Regions from separate parts of the Bacteroides faecis genome, predicted to be linked through region 4. Evidence: riboswitches for the same ligand, from Rfam matches in the RefSeq annotation. Region 4 holds a riboswitch; each other region holds the start of a gene.
The links. A riboswitch is a leader RNA that binds a small molecule or an ion and turns the genes downstream of it on or off. The one in region 4 is predicted to bind cobalamin.

Region 1 (4,177 bases), 1.1 Mb from region 4:
CCTTTCCGTACTTGTCGAGCAGTACGGAAAGGCTGTTTTCATTCAAGGGCTCTCCAACGTTCTCCATCAGGTAAGGACTATGGCAGCCTTTGCAGTGATTGGGGCAGTTGGAGAGATTGATAGCCAGCGTTACTTCGTCCGGTATTTCTTGAAATACAATATCGTAATCAGCGTACCGAAGCATAATATCTGAGGTCTGCCTCCTTTTGACGTGCCTGGGAGAAATTGCTGATACGTTTCATGTAGCCGATAACGCGGGTCAGATAGTCCACATCCTCGCTATGACATTCGGGACACTCGTGCAGATACCGTTTGTCGATGTGATGACATTTATTACATACGGTGTTCGGAATGTTGAATGTAAAGTAATTGCAGCCTTCGGTAGCAGCCACACGGAGTAATTGCCGGTATTGTTCTTTGCTGAGATGTTCTTCCAGGTTCATGTGCAGAGCAGAACCGCCTGTCAGATGTTCGATATAGCGATGGCCATGCAGACGGAATTTATCGACGATGTTCAGCGATTGATCTTCTACGATATAGAAGTAACTGTTATAGCATTCGCGGTAAGTCTGGAATCCTGCTTCCTTGTCCCATTTCGCATGCTTCACTCCGACATTTTCGGCAGGAATCATTTCACAGTTGAACAGAATGTCTTTTGTACGGTATTTCTTGTTATATTTTTCAATCATGCCGAGAATTTCCTGTACAAAAGCTTCATATTTAGGATTATCATTAATGTCGATTCCCATGAACTGTGCGGCTTCCACCAGTCCGTTTACACCGATAGTAAGATACTGACGACTCATATTGATGTAACCGGCATCAAATAGCGGCAACATTCCTTTTGCCTGCAGTTGCTTCAGATTCTCATTATAGGCCAGTTGTACTTTATGAACCAGATCGACTACTTCTTCCAGAAAGAAAGGATAAAGCATGCCGGATTTTACAGCGTGCTGGATACAGCGGTTCAGATTGATGGTGAGCACACTTTTAGAACCGGTAGAAACTCCTCCGGCTCCCAGCGTATAACTGAAACCGTTGTCTTGTATCTCATTACGCAAGCGGCAGCAACTGCTCAAAGAATCGGCATTGTCGCTCATATAAGTAAAGAAGGAATGCCCCTCTGCATACATCTCGGCAGTGAAGTCACCGTATTCTTTATCCAGCACGTCACCGTCTTTTGTCAAGAGTGCCATTGTCTCGACAGGGAATGTCAGTACGGTGCGGGTGCGTTCTTTATTAAACCATTTCATAAAACGCTTCTGCAACCAGCTGAGTGAATCCCAGTCGGGCTTGCTTCCATCCGGGAAAACGAAGTGCTCGAAAAGGCTGTTGAAATAATACTTGTCATAATAAGCTACATTCCAGAAGATAGCCTGGAAGTTGCGTGCTCCTGTAGGCTGATTGATGGAATAAACTATTTGTTCGAAACAGTCCGTTATAACTTTGTCAATCGATCTTTGTTTCAGGGATAGGTCTGCGAGTTTATCGGGGTTCTTATAATAATCCTGTCCGTATTCCAGTCCTATGAAATAGTTCATATACATCAGAAACTCGGGCGTAGCGCATGCCCCGCTCAACATACTCGATACGATGAATACCATATTGACGAATCCGCCACAGAAAGATTTCAGATTGGTGGGGGCAGTGGAATTGCCTCCTACGGCTGTTGTGCCTGCTATCAACCAGGGATACATCGTAATACTTGCACAGTAGTTGGCAAGATTGGTTTCATCATTCTTGTAGATGAAGTGATGATTCAGCAGGTCCAGATAACGGTCGGATATTTCTTTGCCGTACATATCTTTCAGGCGGTCTATCAACAGGCGGCGGTTGAGGCGGATAAAATTCGATTTGGGGAGTTCGCCTATCAGTGTGGCGATATTCTTGTTCTCCATATTGGCGTTGGAATCGTATTTGCTGCCGGTAGCCGGATTGGAAGCGTCGCAATAATCGAGAAGAAATTTGAGCTTGTCCCTTACTTCCCGGTCTTCCAGATGTTTCTGGCGATACAGCATATATGCCTTGGCAACGCTGTAATAATGCTCTGCCATCAGGGCGACCTCCACCTGGTTTTGGATTTCTTCTACATTTGTCCCGTCACTGATACTGACACGACTCAACACGTTGGTGATAACATCCTGTGTTGCAAAACTTCCTACTGACAAGAATGCCTTGGATATTGCATTCTTAATTTTGTCGAGGGAAAAAAGTTCTTTCTTCCCGTCCCTTTTGATAATAAATATCTCCGAACTGATTATACCTATATTTTAAGAATTAACAAATATAATTTGTGCTTACATAGTTATTCGTGCACGACAATTTCCGGAGCTTGTAATAAAATGGATCTGTGTAGGATTCGTTCTATTGCCTTTCACCCGAAAGCCTGGAATAACGGTTATCATATCGGCAGGTCTTCTGACTTGTTTCTGTTGTGACGCCTTCCCGGTTTGTTCAGCAAAACCAGTGGCGGATGAATGCCACAACATTTCTCTCATTCTGATGGAGGGATAAAACTTACAGCTACGGGGATAGTTCCTGATTTTCACGGGATTCCCTTTTAATTCCGTTTCATGTTGATGATGATTCGGAAACCGATGTTGTCGGCAAAGTTAGAAATTAAATCAATAATCCAACTGAAAAGGGGATAAAATTATTCGGCTATTATTAGCATATATCTGAAAGCCGTTATGCTGATTTCACTGTGCATAATAAAAAGAAAAAAATCTTTTTTGAAACAGGATACACAAACCCGGATACTGTCGCAAAGTGAAAATAAAGTGTTAATCTCATCGATTTGTGTCTTTTATCAATGTTCTGTTTTTAATATTGAGAATGAATGTTTTCGGTATGATTTTCTTTAGATAGAGAGAATTATGCATATAAAGATGAAATAATATACACTTTCTGAAGGCTTTATTGCATCAATATAACTGTTATATGCATCATAACAATGCATGAAACAGGTTGTTCCTTTAAATGAAACGGTCCGTTGGTTTTAAAGGAACGGGTCATTGGTCGGTGAGGAAGGTTTGTTTTCTTTGCAAGGAAGGGGGAAATCTCTTTTTCAACCGGCTTTTTACGCTGGTTGTTTTCATTTTCCATCACTATATATTGTGTTAACTTGGACTGGTTTTCTTACAATTGGTGTTATTGGGGATGTAACAGCTACAGAATTGTATCATATCGCAATATAATAATCGATATTCCTGTTCATTGGATATTTTTAGATTGGAAATCCAGCCGTTTTTTCGATCTTCCTTCTGATCCCTCTGTATATTTCGTATCCAGTTTTTGCATAATAGTCGTTCTTTCATATTTGTTCTCTAACAGGGAATGCCGGAACATACATGTATCGTTTCTCCTGGATGGATTGAGTAAATAGATGTTAATTCAGCTAGAGACCTGCGAACTAATATTTGATATGGAATGTTGTTTAATCTAAATAACGAGCTTTAATTATGAACTAAAAAGTTAGACATGAGCAAATAAAACATTTCTAATAATTTAGCAAATGAAACATTACAATTTAAAAAAGAATGATTATGAGAAAATCTATTATTTTATTAGCTATGGTATTGGGCGCTTTTACAGCGAATGCCCAGACTGTTGTGGAAGGTACAAAGTTTGCAGATAATTGGTCTGTAGAAGTAAACGCCGGTGTGATTACTCCTCTTACTCACAGCGCTTTCTTTAAGAATGCACGTCCCGGTTTCGGAATCGGAGTCTCCAAACAATTAACTCCTATATTTGGTTTAGGATTGCAAGGCATGGGATATATCAATACTACCCAAAGCAAAACAGCTTTTGACGCATCTGACGTTAGCCTGTTGGGTAAAGTAAACCTGATGAACCTGTTTGCAGGTTACAAGGGTGTTCCTCGTTTGTTTGAGGTTGAGGCAGTAGCCGGTGCGGGTTGGCTGCACTATTATGTGAATGGCGATGGCGATCAGAATTCATGGTCTACCCGCTTCGGATTGAATCTGAACTTTAACCTTGGTGAAAGCAAAGCCTGGACTTTAGGAGTGAAACCAGCCATTGTATATGATATGCAAGGTGACTTCAATCAGGCAAAAAGCCGTTTCAATGCCAACAATGCGGCATTTGAATTGACTGCCGGACTGACTTATCACTTTAAGACCAGTTCAGGAAACCGTTACTTCACTGAAGTGAGAGT
Region 2 (4,177 bases), 990 kb from region 4:
CTCGCCGATATTCCTTTCTTTTCATCCTCGTCACATCTTCCCGACAATCCTTTTATCACTTCCTTCCGATCATCCGACAAGCGCCAACCAGCTTGACCAAAGCTATAAATTCGGCTGCTACCACTTGCCCACCGACCTAAATTAAGTTGCCCACCGAGGAGACCAACCTTACTCACCGAGGAAACTCGCTTTACACACCGACCTAAGCCACCTTACATTGCTTGTAAAATGTGTATATTATCCCTCCTAACATGCAATACTATGCACAATCCCGTATATTATTGCATTGATTTATGCAATTCCTTCTCTGGTTGAATCATTTTCCAACGAACATTTGTGATGAATATCTTAAAAATAGCACATCATCCCCCTCCATTCTTCCCCCTAGAAGCCCTCAGAAAAAATCCTCTCGCAGCCCCATTCATCTCCCGTCTTTCCTAAAAGAAGAACAGAAAAAAAGGAGAATACTTTGATTAAAATAAAAAGGGGATTATCTTTGTCTTCCGTGTTTAGATACAAGTCCAATATAAAAACCGTGAATTATGAAAACGAATATAAATTACCTGTTAGCTTTATGTTTCCTTCTCCTATGCGCCTGCAAAAGCGGTAACGCCTCAAGTCAGAGCAAAAGTGAAACTCCACAAGATACCATCAAATCATTTACCTTGCCCACCATCCCACCCATGCTGACCGCACCGGAACAACGTGCCGACTTTCTTGTAAAGCACTATTGGGACAACGTTAACTTTGCCGACACCAATTATATCCATCACCCGGAAGTCACCGAACAAGCATGGGCAGACTATTGCGACCTGCTAAACCACGTACCACTCGAAACTGCACACGAAGCAATGCGCAAAATGATTGACCGCAGCAACGCAGATAAGAAAGTATTCGCTTACTTCACCGACCTCGCGGATAAATATCTGTACGACCCGAACTCTCCAATGCGCAATGAAGAATACTACATTCCCGTACTGGAAGCCATGATAGCCTCGCCCATACTCGACAAAACAGAAAAGATACGTCCTCAAGCCCGCCTGCAACTGGCACAGAAAAACCGTATCGGTACCAAAGCTCTGAATTTCACCTACACCCTTGCCTCCGGCGCCCAAGGCAATCTGCATCAACTGAAAGCCGATTACATCTTATTATTCATCAACAACCCCGGCTGCCATGCCTGCACCGAAACAATAGAAGGACTGAAAAACGCCCCCTTTATCAACCAACTCCTAAAAGAAAAGAAACTCATCCTCCTCTCCGTCTATCCCGACGAAGAACTCGACGAATGGAGAAAACACCTCAGCGAATTCCCCAAAGAATGGATCAACGGCTACGACAAGAAATTTGCAATAAAAGAGCAACAACTATATGACCTCAAAGCCATCCCAACCCTATACCTCCTAAACAAGGAGAAAACCGTCCTGCTCAAAGACGCCACCGCACAAGCTATAGAAGAATATTTAATGACGAACGCCCAATAAAAAACATACACGCCCAATAACACCTCCGCCACCACACCGCAAAGTCTCCCCGCCTCGTTTGTTCAGCGTTAGGCGGAGGCAGTTCTTTGAGCATTCCTTTTTCTTTCGTATCAAGATGAAAGAAAAAGAACACCTCCTTGCAGAAAACAAATAAACTCTCTATCTTTGCACCGCATTGGTTTGCGCCCCCTCACACGAGGGAAGCAATTAAAAGGGAATCAGGTGTAAATCCTGAACAGTCCCGCTGCTGTAAGTTCCAATAAAATAATGTTGTGAGCAATTCACTCTCAGCCACTGGAAAGAATAAATCCGGGAAGGCGCCCACAACAGGAATAAGTCAGAAGACCTGCCATGTAATTTCGTTTCACTGCTTTCGAGGAAAAAGCGTTGAATCTAATGAACCGGACCTTCGTCTATCATTTCATTCACCATTTTGATTCAGAGAAAGTATGCACAAACTAATAAACTCTGCCAAGTTTATTATGTATGTCCGGTCGAAGCGATTTCGCCCGGACATTTTTATGAATAAAAGAATTTAGCTAATATGGAAAGATATTTAAGTTTACATCATCTCCAACGCTATCCCATGACTTTCTACGATCAGCAGAAAGTCATGAAAGCTCCATATACGTCATGCAATCAACCATTTACTCATACAAGCAAATCCATTATATATCATGTGATATAATATTCTCTTAATCAAATAAATAAAATATGAATTTAAAACAACTGTTCAAGCCGCTTTTGTTCTTAACTGCGGCATTCGTAATTGCGTCTTGTTCTACAGACGACTGTGACCTCGACCACTTGGAAAAACTACAAGGCCTGCCTGCCTTAAAAGCCGGTACATTCCCGGAAGAAGATCTAACACTTAATGTCGGAGAGAAATATGTATACTCCCCCAAAGCAAGCAGTCCGCTGGATATATATTACCAGTGGTATCAGAATGGAGAAGACATGTCTACAGACCCTTCATTCACATTCAATGCCGAACGTCCGTCACGTTCAAAAGTTATCCTGGAACTTAGTAATGATCTGGGAAAAGTTACGTTAGAAAACAAAGTGACCGTTCGGGGAGCTGACTACTCCAAAGGATGCTTCATTATTAACGAGGGCTGGTATGGACATGGGTCAGGAAGCATTTCATACTACAACTACGACAACAACAGCATCGAGCATTGGTGCTACAAGAATCAGAACTTCGGCGATGAATTAGGAGTAACATCACAATCGGGCACTTTGTGGAATGGCAAGTTATACGTCTGCTCCAAGCAAAACAATCAGTTAGTAATCGTAGACCCTAAAACTCTATATGCAGAAAAAAGCATAGGACTATTGTTACCTAGCGGACGCCAAGCCTACGAATTTATACCAGTCAACGATCAATATGCTGTTGTAACGGCAAACGGCGACTTCTACCGCATAGATTTAAACACATTTGAAGCAATAAGAATCTCCACCGGCAGTACTTGGGGAGGTTGCGGTAGCGGAATTGTTTATCAAGATAAACTGCTGCTCAACGTAAAAGGCCAGAAGATTTATAAGATAGATATTAAAACCTTGTGCGGAGATCTATCTCAGTATGATTGGAAGAACCAATTTCCTTACGAGAATATAGATGTATCCACCTCGGGTGGTACTCGTTTTGTAGAATGTAAGGACGGCAATCTCTATACAGTCGAAAGTACTAATGGTGAGAATAATTTAGTAAAAATCAAGCCGGACTTTACTATCGAAAAAGCTCCGATACATGCGAGTTATGAGTCCTCCTCTTTCGGTGCCTACAGAGAAGCGACTTTCTGCGGAACCTCAGACGGCACATTCTACTATATCGCAGGAGGAAAAATCTACCGGGCAACGTTTGACAATCCTGCTCCTACAGAAGCGCTCACCACTTACACCAAAGACGGTTATGGATTTTATGGTGCAGGTATCCGTGTAAATCCCCAAACAAATGAATTGCTTGCAATGTATCTGACCAGCGAATATAACAAAAATCTCATAGTCCGATTCAATGCCACAACAGGAGAAAAGATTTCAGAAATAACCTACGACGGTTACTACTTCCCCGCTACCTTTATTTTTAATTAATAGCAAAACTTAGAAACAAGATGAATAAGTTATATACAACTTTATTAATAGCATGTATTGCAGTAGGATTTACTGCCTGTAATGACGACAATTGCGATGATCTGCATCTTGGCAATCTGGCAAACTATCCAAACGTATTAAAAGGGACATTCCCAACCGAAGACCAGGTGCTGGAACTAGGAGAAACATTAGAAATCACTCCGGAATTACTTAATCCCGAAGACGCTACATATTCATGGCTTCTCAATGGAAAAGAGATCTCTACCGAACAAACATTTACTTATCAGGTCGATAATCCATGTCGGGCAGATCTGACCTGTGTTATCACAAATAAGTATGGAAAAGTAGAAATGAATACAAGTTTTCGTTCCAACCATGACTTTTCCAAAGGTTTCTTTTACCTGGCTGACGGAACATTCAACTTCTACGATACGGAAAAGAAGGTTACCTACAAGGATTGCTATTCCTCTCTGAACGCCGGAAAAACTTTAGGGATGGGTAGTTATGACAATGCAAATATCAGTAATTACAATGGCAAGTTCTACGTTCTGGTAAAGACCAGTACATCGAATAAAGATCAGTTCTTTGTCGTTGATGCCAAA
Region 3 (4,177 bases), 270 kb from region 4:
CCACCTTGCCCGGCATCGGAGAGGTGATGCAGTCGTTTTGTTCCTCTTCGCCTTTCTTGCGCATGCGCAGGTATTTCGCCTGGCTGTCCACTATCTCTACATTGAAACTGCTATAGTGGGTATTTACCTTGTAGTTTTTACCATTCTCGCGGCGAATCAGTTGCGCGTTCGAACTGCGGCCATCCATCAGAATGTTGCAAGTACCGTTTTCGGCCATTACGACATCTGCTTCAAATGTCTTTCCGTCGATGGTAAGCACCACTTTATTATCTTCCTTGCTGACCAGTTCCACTTCGGCCACACGGTTTCCTATATGAATTTCCATAATTGAATATTCTTTGTTAACGTTAGATTCTCAACACACCTTTGTGCAATCCGAACTCTTTCCACTTGCTGATGGGGCGGTTGTCGGTTGCCATGCCGCTGTTATTCTCTTCAAGATTCATCAGATAGTCCATATATGCGGCAATCAGAGCTACGTTTTCGGAGCGTTCGCTGGTGCGCATGATGCACTGTTGCAGGTATTCGCCGTTCTTGGCGATGAATCCGGTATCGTAATGACCTTCTACAAAGTCGGGAGTATCCATGATGGCACGCAGGTAGCTGATGTTGTTTTTCACTCCGGTGAGTTTATATTCGTGGAGCACGCGGCGCATCCGTTCGATGGCATATTCGCGGCTGGTGGCCCATACTATCAGTTTGCCGATCATCGGGTCGTAGTAAATAGGTATCTCATAACCCTCGTATACATAGCTGTCGATGCGTACACCGATACCGTTCGGTTCTGTAATCTGCTTGATGATTCCCGGGCTTGGCATGAAGTTCATTTCTGTATCTTCGGCACAAATACGACATTCGATAGCGTGTCCGCGTTGCTGAATATCTTTCTGCTTCAACTGCAGTACTTGTCCGTCGGCTACCTTGATCTGCTCTTTTACTAAGTCGACGCCCACTACCTGTTCTGTTATCGGATGTTCCACCTGCAGGCGGGTATTCATTTCAAGGAAGTAGTAGTTACGGTGTTTGTCTACCAGGAACTCGATTGTTCCCGCACCGATATAGTTGACAGCTTTTGCCGCAGCTACCGCTTTCTCTCCCATATCTTTGCGCAATTCCGGAGTGACAAAAACCGAAGGAGTTTCTTCTACAATCTTCTGATTGCGGCGTTGAACGGAACATTCACGTTCGCAAAGGTGAATGACATTTCCGTGTTTGTCACCCAATACCTGAAACTCGATATGGTGAGGCTCTTCGACGAATTTCTCCAGATAAACCGTGTCGTCACCGAAAGAAGACAAGGATTCGCTCTTGGCAGTCGTATATGCTTCTTCTACTTCTTCGGCACTGTGGATGAGGCGCATACCTTTTCCACCGCCACCCATAGAAGCTTTCAGCATCACCGGATAGCCGATCTTGTTGCAAAGTTCTACAGCTTCTTCTACGCTCTTCAGATTCTCTTGTGTACCGGGAACTACAGGGACTCCTGCTTCTATCATTTTTATGCGGGCGGAAATTTTATCTCCCATCGCTTCCATTGTTTCCGGATTGGGGCCGATAAAGATGATGCCTTCTTCCTGGCATCGACGGGCGAAAGTGGCGTTTTCGGAAAGGAAGCCGTAACCCGGATGGATAGCGTCGGCGTGACTCGCTTTGGCCACTTCGATGATTTTGTCTATATTCAGATAACTCTCTTTGGATGCTGCCGGTCCTACACAATATGCTTCGTCTGCGTAGAGCACGTGCTTCGCGGTCCGGTCTGCTTCGGAGAAGATAGCAATGCTCGTTATCTCCATTTCCCTGCAGGAACGCATCACCCTTACGGCGATTTCACCGCGATTGGCTACTAAGATTTTTTTTATCATACTTCTTTCATTTAAGTACATACTTATTTAATGTCTTCCCATCTGACGGACATACTCCACCTGATGAAAACACAGTATTTTCTTGATTTGGGGCTTAACAAATGATGTTCTTTACTCCTAATCCACGAGGTGCAAGAACGCTTTTACGCGAAGTGGCAGGTCTTCTGACTGACTCTTGTCTTATTTGCCTTCCCGAATTAACATCAGTGGCGTAAAATTAGTTCACTTATAAGACATTTAATAGAACTTCACAGCAGCGGGACTGTCCGGGATTTACACCCGATTCCCTTTTAATCATCGTCCGTTGGATACGGATTCCGAACCATTTCGGGGGGCAAAGATAAATAAATATTGAATAGAATATCTTTTTTTTGCACGAAAGTTTCATTTTTGTGCAATGATTTCCTTCGGTGTACATAGGCTATCCGGTTGGATAGGGAGAGCTGACCGGTAAATACAAACAGACTTAACCGGGCTCTTTGAACTCCTTTTTTAGTTTTCCAATAGAACTAAATCTCTGTGTATTAATGTTTATCTCCTAAACCTTCCTTCTTTTATGTTGTTGAGACTTCCAATCATTAATTTAAAAAAGGAGAATCAATCATGAAAGAAAAGAAAATAGCCCGTGAGGCAAGAAACAAGGAGAAACTAGCCGGTGACGACTGGGTAATGGCAGAATTTTATGCAACGTGGTGCCCTCATTGCAAACGCATGGAACCTTTGGTAAAGGAGTTCAAAAGAGAAATGGAAGGTATAGTTGAAGTGGTGCAGGTCGACGTAGATGAAGAAAGCGAACTGGCTAATTTCTATACGATAGAATCTACTCCTACATTTATCCTTCTCAGAAAAGGGGAACAGTTGTGGAGGCAATCCGGCGAACTGTCTTTGGAAAGACTGGGAAGAGCCGTGAGGGAGTTTAAATCTTGAAAAAGTATTAATAAGAGGGAGTATTTCCCTCTGAAAGTTTTAAATCATGTTATGAAACATGCTTTTTTATTTGGATAATTTGCGGATATGCTAAAAGTCCGTATCTTTGCACTGTGTTTTTCATAGTATTAGATTTAAGGTTAACAAAAGGTTGGAGCAAGGCGTTGCTCCTTTTTTTATGCTTATACGTTTGCAGGGCTTTGGCACTCTTTTGTTAAGTAAGTCCGAAAATCCGGGTAATCATTGATTTCCGGTCAGCCTCAATTCATATAGACAGGCTTGTACTTCCTCAGGGCTACCGGTATGCTTTCCGGCATCATCCGAGAGTTTGATACACTCTCTCCATTCTTGGTTGACATTCATCTTGCATTGTGTCAGTTTCATGACGATATTGGAAGGAGTGAATCCGGTATCATTGGTGAGATTGGTGCCGATTCCGAAAGAACAACGGATCTTGCCTTTGCAGTAATCTTGTATGTCGAGCGCTTTAGTGAAGTCGAGCGCATTGCTGAAGACTATTGTCTTGGTGGTTGAATCAATGCCCAACTCTTTGTAACGGGCTACCAGCTTATCGGTAAAATCAAATTCATTTCCCGAATCGCACCGGACACCATCAAAAAGTTTAGCCTGCTTACGACTGAGGTTACTAAGAAATATACCGGAAGTGTATGTATCCGAAAGCGCAATGCCTAAATCGCCGTCATAGACATTTACCCAGTTTTCGAGTGCCATATAGTTGGCATGTTTGTATCCGAATTGAGCCCCGTGAAACATGAACCATTCATGCGGATGTGTTCCCATCATTTTCATGCCGTACTTCATCGCGAAATAACAGTTGGAAGTTCCCGTACAATACCGGGCCGTTTCATTCAGCCTTTTGATGACTGTTTCCTGTACGTCGATGGAAAACCGTCTGCGTGTGCCGAATTCCGAGAAACGTAGTTGGTGCTGATTGGATAATTCAACCTTTTCTGATAGCTTGCAGAGTATCTCGCCCATATCGGCTACATTACCGGTGAACCGATTCTTAATCTCGGATACAATGGCGAGCAGAGGGACTTCGTATAGCGTGACTTTATACAGGAAATCACTCACTTCAATGTGTAGATGACCGGCTTCGTCCAGATGGATAGCGATCTTCTCCGGGTCGAAGCGGAAAGATGAAAGCCATTCCCAATAAACTCGTGGAAGAAACCGGCAGTTGCGTGTCATATAGTTCAGCTCATCTTCCGTAAGCCTCAACCGGCTCAGTTTATGAAATTCGCCTTTGAGGGTTTCCAGGAACTCTTCCGTATATTCGGTTTCATTTCTATCATTGAAACTGAAAGTACCCATTGCATAGGGAAACAATTTAATATAAGCATACGAGGTGGTAAACTTATAGAGGT
Region 4 (4,177 bases):
TTGTATCAGGGTGCTTTGAACGTTGTCTGCACCCAATATTTTAAATCCGGAAGCATATTCCGGTGTATATATATCCTGATTGAATGCTTCGAGAGAAGTCTTCTTGTTTGATACGCAACTTACCAGTAATAGCAAGGAAGCCAGTATGAAAGCGGAGATGGATTGTTTTATCATTTTATTTACATTTAGTTGTAACTGTCTTGTGAACATGTGATGCAAATATATTAATTGTTTTCTAATATGTCATTATTAAGTCTCTATTAAATTAGTTTTAGGCTTCCTCTCCAAGTGAATTAAACATAGGTTTTGCTCCCATGCTCTCACTTTCTGCCTGTATCGCTTTGTTCATCGGCGTTTCAGCTGTGGTAGCAACTGTGGTGGCAGAGTGGGAGCAAGCTGTTGCTCTCACTCTGCATCGCCTTGCAATATGTGGTTTTCTTAATGTTATTGTTTGATTTGCAGGGTGTTAACGCCTGTTGTGTCAACTATTAATGATTGACATGTCAGTCGTTAATAATTGAGAAATCAGGTGTTAATAGCTGATGACTCATGTATTCTTGACTGAAAAATGATTTAGTACTTACTGAAAGAACAGGTTAAGCGAAATTGTAGCTATGGTCAAGTTAATCAAATGGATAGGTGTTTCAGAAAGTTTCAAGCGCTTGAAACACTTTGTTTCACCGTATGAAACACTTTGTTTCATTACTTGGAACACATTGTTTCAAGGCATGAAACAAAGTGTTTCAACGGTTGGAACTGATCTTGGAACTATTCTTCATTCATCATTTCAATAGTTCTTCATTCAAACTGGCGTTCAGTCGAAAAAATGGAAGATTAAGGCGTTAAATAAACGGCAAAAAAGATAAAACATAAAAAAAAGATTTATCTTTGCAAATGTAATGGTTCCTGAAAAGATTATTTCGTTCAGGATGAAAAGGGAATCCGGTGAGAATCCGGAACAGTACCCGCTGCTGTAAGTCCCCCTTAATGATTATCGTATTTTTGCCACTGGTGTAGACACTGGGAAGGCGCGATAATTGGGACGAGTCAGAAGACCTGCCATAACTAGGATAGATTTACACCTGCGGGATTGAGATCAGGTTGTGGTCAGATACGAAGTCATTCATATTTGGTACCTCATATAGCCCCGTTTGTGTAACTCTTACACAAACGGGATTTTTTTTTGTGAGAGTTAACATATTATTCATTTAAATGAATGAGTTATGAAAAAGAATTTGAATTTCTTGATGGGTGCTGTCTTATTGATGGCAACAGTGTTGTTTGCCAGTTGTAATGCAGAAGATGATTTTCTCGTATCCCCGGTGGATTCTACAGGTGCTGTAACACGTTCGGTTACTACCGATCCGTATGTTATTGATTTTGCTAATGTACCCGCAGCTTATACCGCTTCGGATAAATACGGTGCTAATCTTTATACCGGAGGTGCGGGGCAAATCACTGAAGGCTACAAGGTACAATTAGGCAACAGTGGAACGTATGTACAGTTTCCTGTTAATTATCTCGAACAAGAATGGGGAGAAGAACCCCGCCCGTGGCAATATGACTATTGGAATGGCGGCTTGGCTGTTTCGGATTATACGGATATTACTGACGGTACCTATTTGAATCAGTGTAGCGTATATAACGGAGGAATAGCTGGTGTAGATAATGATAAGTTCGTTGTAGCCTACGGATATAGCGATTTTTACAATGATCCGCTTTCTACCTATGACAAATGCGCAAAGATCTATCTGACAGATGCTACCGGCTATACAGTTGTGGAAGAAGGAACACCGGTTGAGGGAACAGTAAAAACAGGAACTTTCAACAGTGTATATGTCTGCAATACGACTTATTCGCAAATTGTCATGCGGGATGGTAATTCATTTACGACTGGTGGCAAATCACTCGAAGAGCAGGAAGGTTGGTTCAAGGTTGAATTCATCGGCTTCGCATCGTCCGATACTTCTGTGGCTCCTACGGGTAAAGTCACTTATTATCTTGCCAATTTCGATAAGAGTAAAGAAGAAGAGTCAGGCTTACACGGCGAAATTCGGACCGGCTGGAATCAGGTTGACCTGACAGATCTCGGAACGGGTGTTCATATGGTTGTCGTTAATTTTGTCGGTAGTGACAAGAGTGATTACGGATTGAACACACCGGCATACTGTGCGTTAGATAACCTTTCCATTTCATTGTAATTTTGAAATCTTTAAATAAAATCAGTTGTGAGAAAGTATTTATTGCTCCCTCTATTATTAGCGCTTGTCATTTCTTGTAATAAAGACGATGTTATAACGCAGGAAAATGAAAATCCTCTTATTGAGCTCGACAGCGAAACGGGTGTTTACGTTGTTAAGGTGGGAAAAGAAGTCAAGGTAAATCCTACTTATTCAAATGTTGACTTTGCGGTTTATTCATGGAAGTATAACGGTCGGATTATTTCGGATAGCCCTTCATTGACTTATACTTTCAATCAATCTGGTTCATATTATGTGACTATCCGGGTGGATACCCCCAAAGGTAGTTCCGAAGAAGAAATCCGTATGGAAGTGAATGAACTCGCTCCGCCGGTTATCTCATTAGTTGTTCCGACCGGTGGGCTGAATGTGCTTGCCGGCCGCGAACACAAAATAACACCGGACATTCAGAATGCGGAAGGAGCGATATTCCGGTGGACTCTGAACGGGAAAGAAGTAGGTACAACTGCCGAATATACTTTCAACGAGCAGGAGTTAGGCTCCTATAAACTAGTACTTTATGCGAAAAATGAAGATGGCGATACTTCGAAAGAAGTAGTGGTCAATGTAGTAGACAAATTATCGGCTGATGCAACCATTGTTGCTCCGTCATTTTATACAGAAAACCTCGTAAAAACAGTTGCTTTGGGGCGTACTCTTTATCTCCGACCGTATGTTAACATATCGTCTGTCGCCAATTATCAATGGAGTCTGGATGGAGAACCTATCAGTGGAGCCAATTCACTGATGTATGCATATACACCCGAAGCGAAGGGAGAACATACGCTGACCTTTGCTCTTTCTTACGGAAACAGTGCTGCTCAGAAACGGATCACACGCAACATTAGCGTGACAGGTACGGATAAAATATCGTTGGATATTCCGGTTGCATGCATTGATGCATCCGAAAAGCGTCCTTACACGGAAGGTTGTTCGTTGAATAGTAATAAGGTATATGAATTTATACCGGCACCCGGACAATTCGTGAATGAGACGAATACAGCCGGATATACCGGGACGGAATCTACACAGGAGGCAGCTATCGCCTATGCGGAAAATAGACTGGCAACCACTTCCTATGTTTCACTCGGTGGCTGGGGAGGTTATATTGTCGTAGGTTTCGACCATAGCATCGAAAATAAGGGCGGCTATGACTTTTCTATCATAGGCAACGCATTTGAAGGATCGTCCGAGCCGGGTATCGTATGGGTGATGCAGGATGTAAACGGAAACCAACTGCCTGATGACGAATGGTACGAACTGAAAGGTTCTGAATATGGAAAGAACGGTACTATTCAGGATTATGCAGTGACTTATTATCGTCCCGGTGGTGCAAAAATGGCAACTCAGTGGGCTGATAACCAGGGAAATGTAGGAGAGGTAGATTACCTCGGGGGATATCATCCTCAGGCTTACTATTATCCGCTCTGGATTAAGGAAGATTCTTATACATTGTATGGAACGCGGTTAAAATCTAAAACCGTAGAGTCTCGACCGGGATTCTGGGAAAATCGGTCGTTCGAATGGGGATATGCTGACAATGTAGGCGATGATATGCCTTCGAAAGACAATCCCAATGCCTCGTCTATCAGTAATTATTTCAAGATATCGGATGCTGTAAATTTGGATGGATCATCGGCGAATCTTACGCATATTGATTTCATCAAAGTGCAGACCGGCGTCAATGCTAAAGCGGGATGGCTGGGTGAGAACTCAACAGAAGTTTACGGATTTACAGATGAAAATAATAAGAAATAGAAATGAAACAATTATTCAAGATATTGATGATGGCGGTTTTTGCTACGGCATTTATCGCTTGTAACGACGATGACGGCGTCTCTTTTGTCGGCAAAGATAATTATATCGTCGCATTTTCACTTACAGTAGACGGGGTGACATACGATGCTTCTATTACCGAAGGTAAAATCAAGGTAAGC

Region 1: it holds a riboswitch for cobalamin, as region 4 does, so the genes downstream of both, nrdD (anaerobic ribonucleoside-triphosphate reductase) here and K6V30_RS24950 (DUF4465 domain-containing protein) in region 4, are expected to answer to the same signal.
Region 2: it holds a riboswitch for cobalamin, as region 4 does, so the genes downstream of both, K6V30_RS20690 (DUF5074 domain-containing protein) here and K6V30_RS24950 (DUF4465 domain-containing protein) in region 4, are expected to answer to the same signal.
Region 3: it holds a riboswitch for cobalamin, as region 4 does, so the genes downstream of both, accC (acetyl-CoA carboxylase biotin carboxylase subunit) here and K6V30_RS24950 (DUF4465 domain-containing protein) in region 4, are expected to answer to the same signal.

Annotation. Positions count from the first base shown of each region.
Region 1 covers NZ_CP081916.1:5,127,470-5,131,646, reverse strand. The annotation lists gene nrdG (anaerobic ribonucleoside-triphosphate reductase activating protein) at 1-184, opposite strand, end outside; gene nrdD (anaerobic ribonucleoside-triphosphate reductase) at 168-2,261, opposite strand; cobalamin riboswitch at 2,392-2,614, opposite strand; gene K6V30_RS20225 (hypothetical protein) at 2,917-3,108, opposite strand; gene K6V30_RS20220 (OmpA family protein) at 3,540-4,177, shown strand, end outside.
Region 2 covers NZ_CP081916.1:5,242,335-5,246,511, forward strand. The annotation lists gene K6V30_RS20685 (DUF5106 domain-containing protein) at 543-1,484, shown strand; cobalamin riboswitch at 1,644-1,852, shown strand; gene K6V30_RS20690 (DUF5074 domain-containing protein) at 2,199-3,575, shown strand; gene K6V30_RS20695 (DUF5074 domain-containing protein) at 3,596-4,177, shown strand, end outside.
Region 3 covers NZ_CP081916.1:5,961,414-5,965,590, reverse strand. The annotation lists gene K6V30_RS23880 (acyl-CoA carboxylase biotin carboxyl carrier protein subunit) at 1-325, opposite strand, end outside; gene accC (acetyl-CoA carboxylase biotin carboxylase subunit) at 348-1,862, opposite strand; cobalamin riboswitch at 2,000-2,204, opposite strand; gene K6V30_RS23870 (thioredoxin family protein) at 2,466-2,789, shown strand; gene pncB (nicotinate phosphoribosyltransferase) at 3,030-4,177, opposite strand, start outside.
Region 4 covers NZ_CP081916.1:6,230,167-6,234,343, reverse strand. The annotation lists gene K6V30_RS24960 (ABC transporter substrate-binding protein) at 1-174, opposite strand, end outside; gene K6V30_RS24955 (hypothetical protein) at 272-409, opposite strand; cobalamin riboswitch at 884-1,078, shown strand; gene K6V30_RS24950 (DUF4465 domain-containing protein) at 1,224-2,201, shown strand; gene K6V30_RS24945 (PKD-like domain-containing protein) at 2,229-3,998, shown strand; gene K6V30_RS24940 (DUF4971 domain-containing protein) at 4,001-4,177, shown strand, end outside.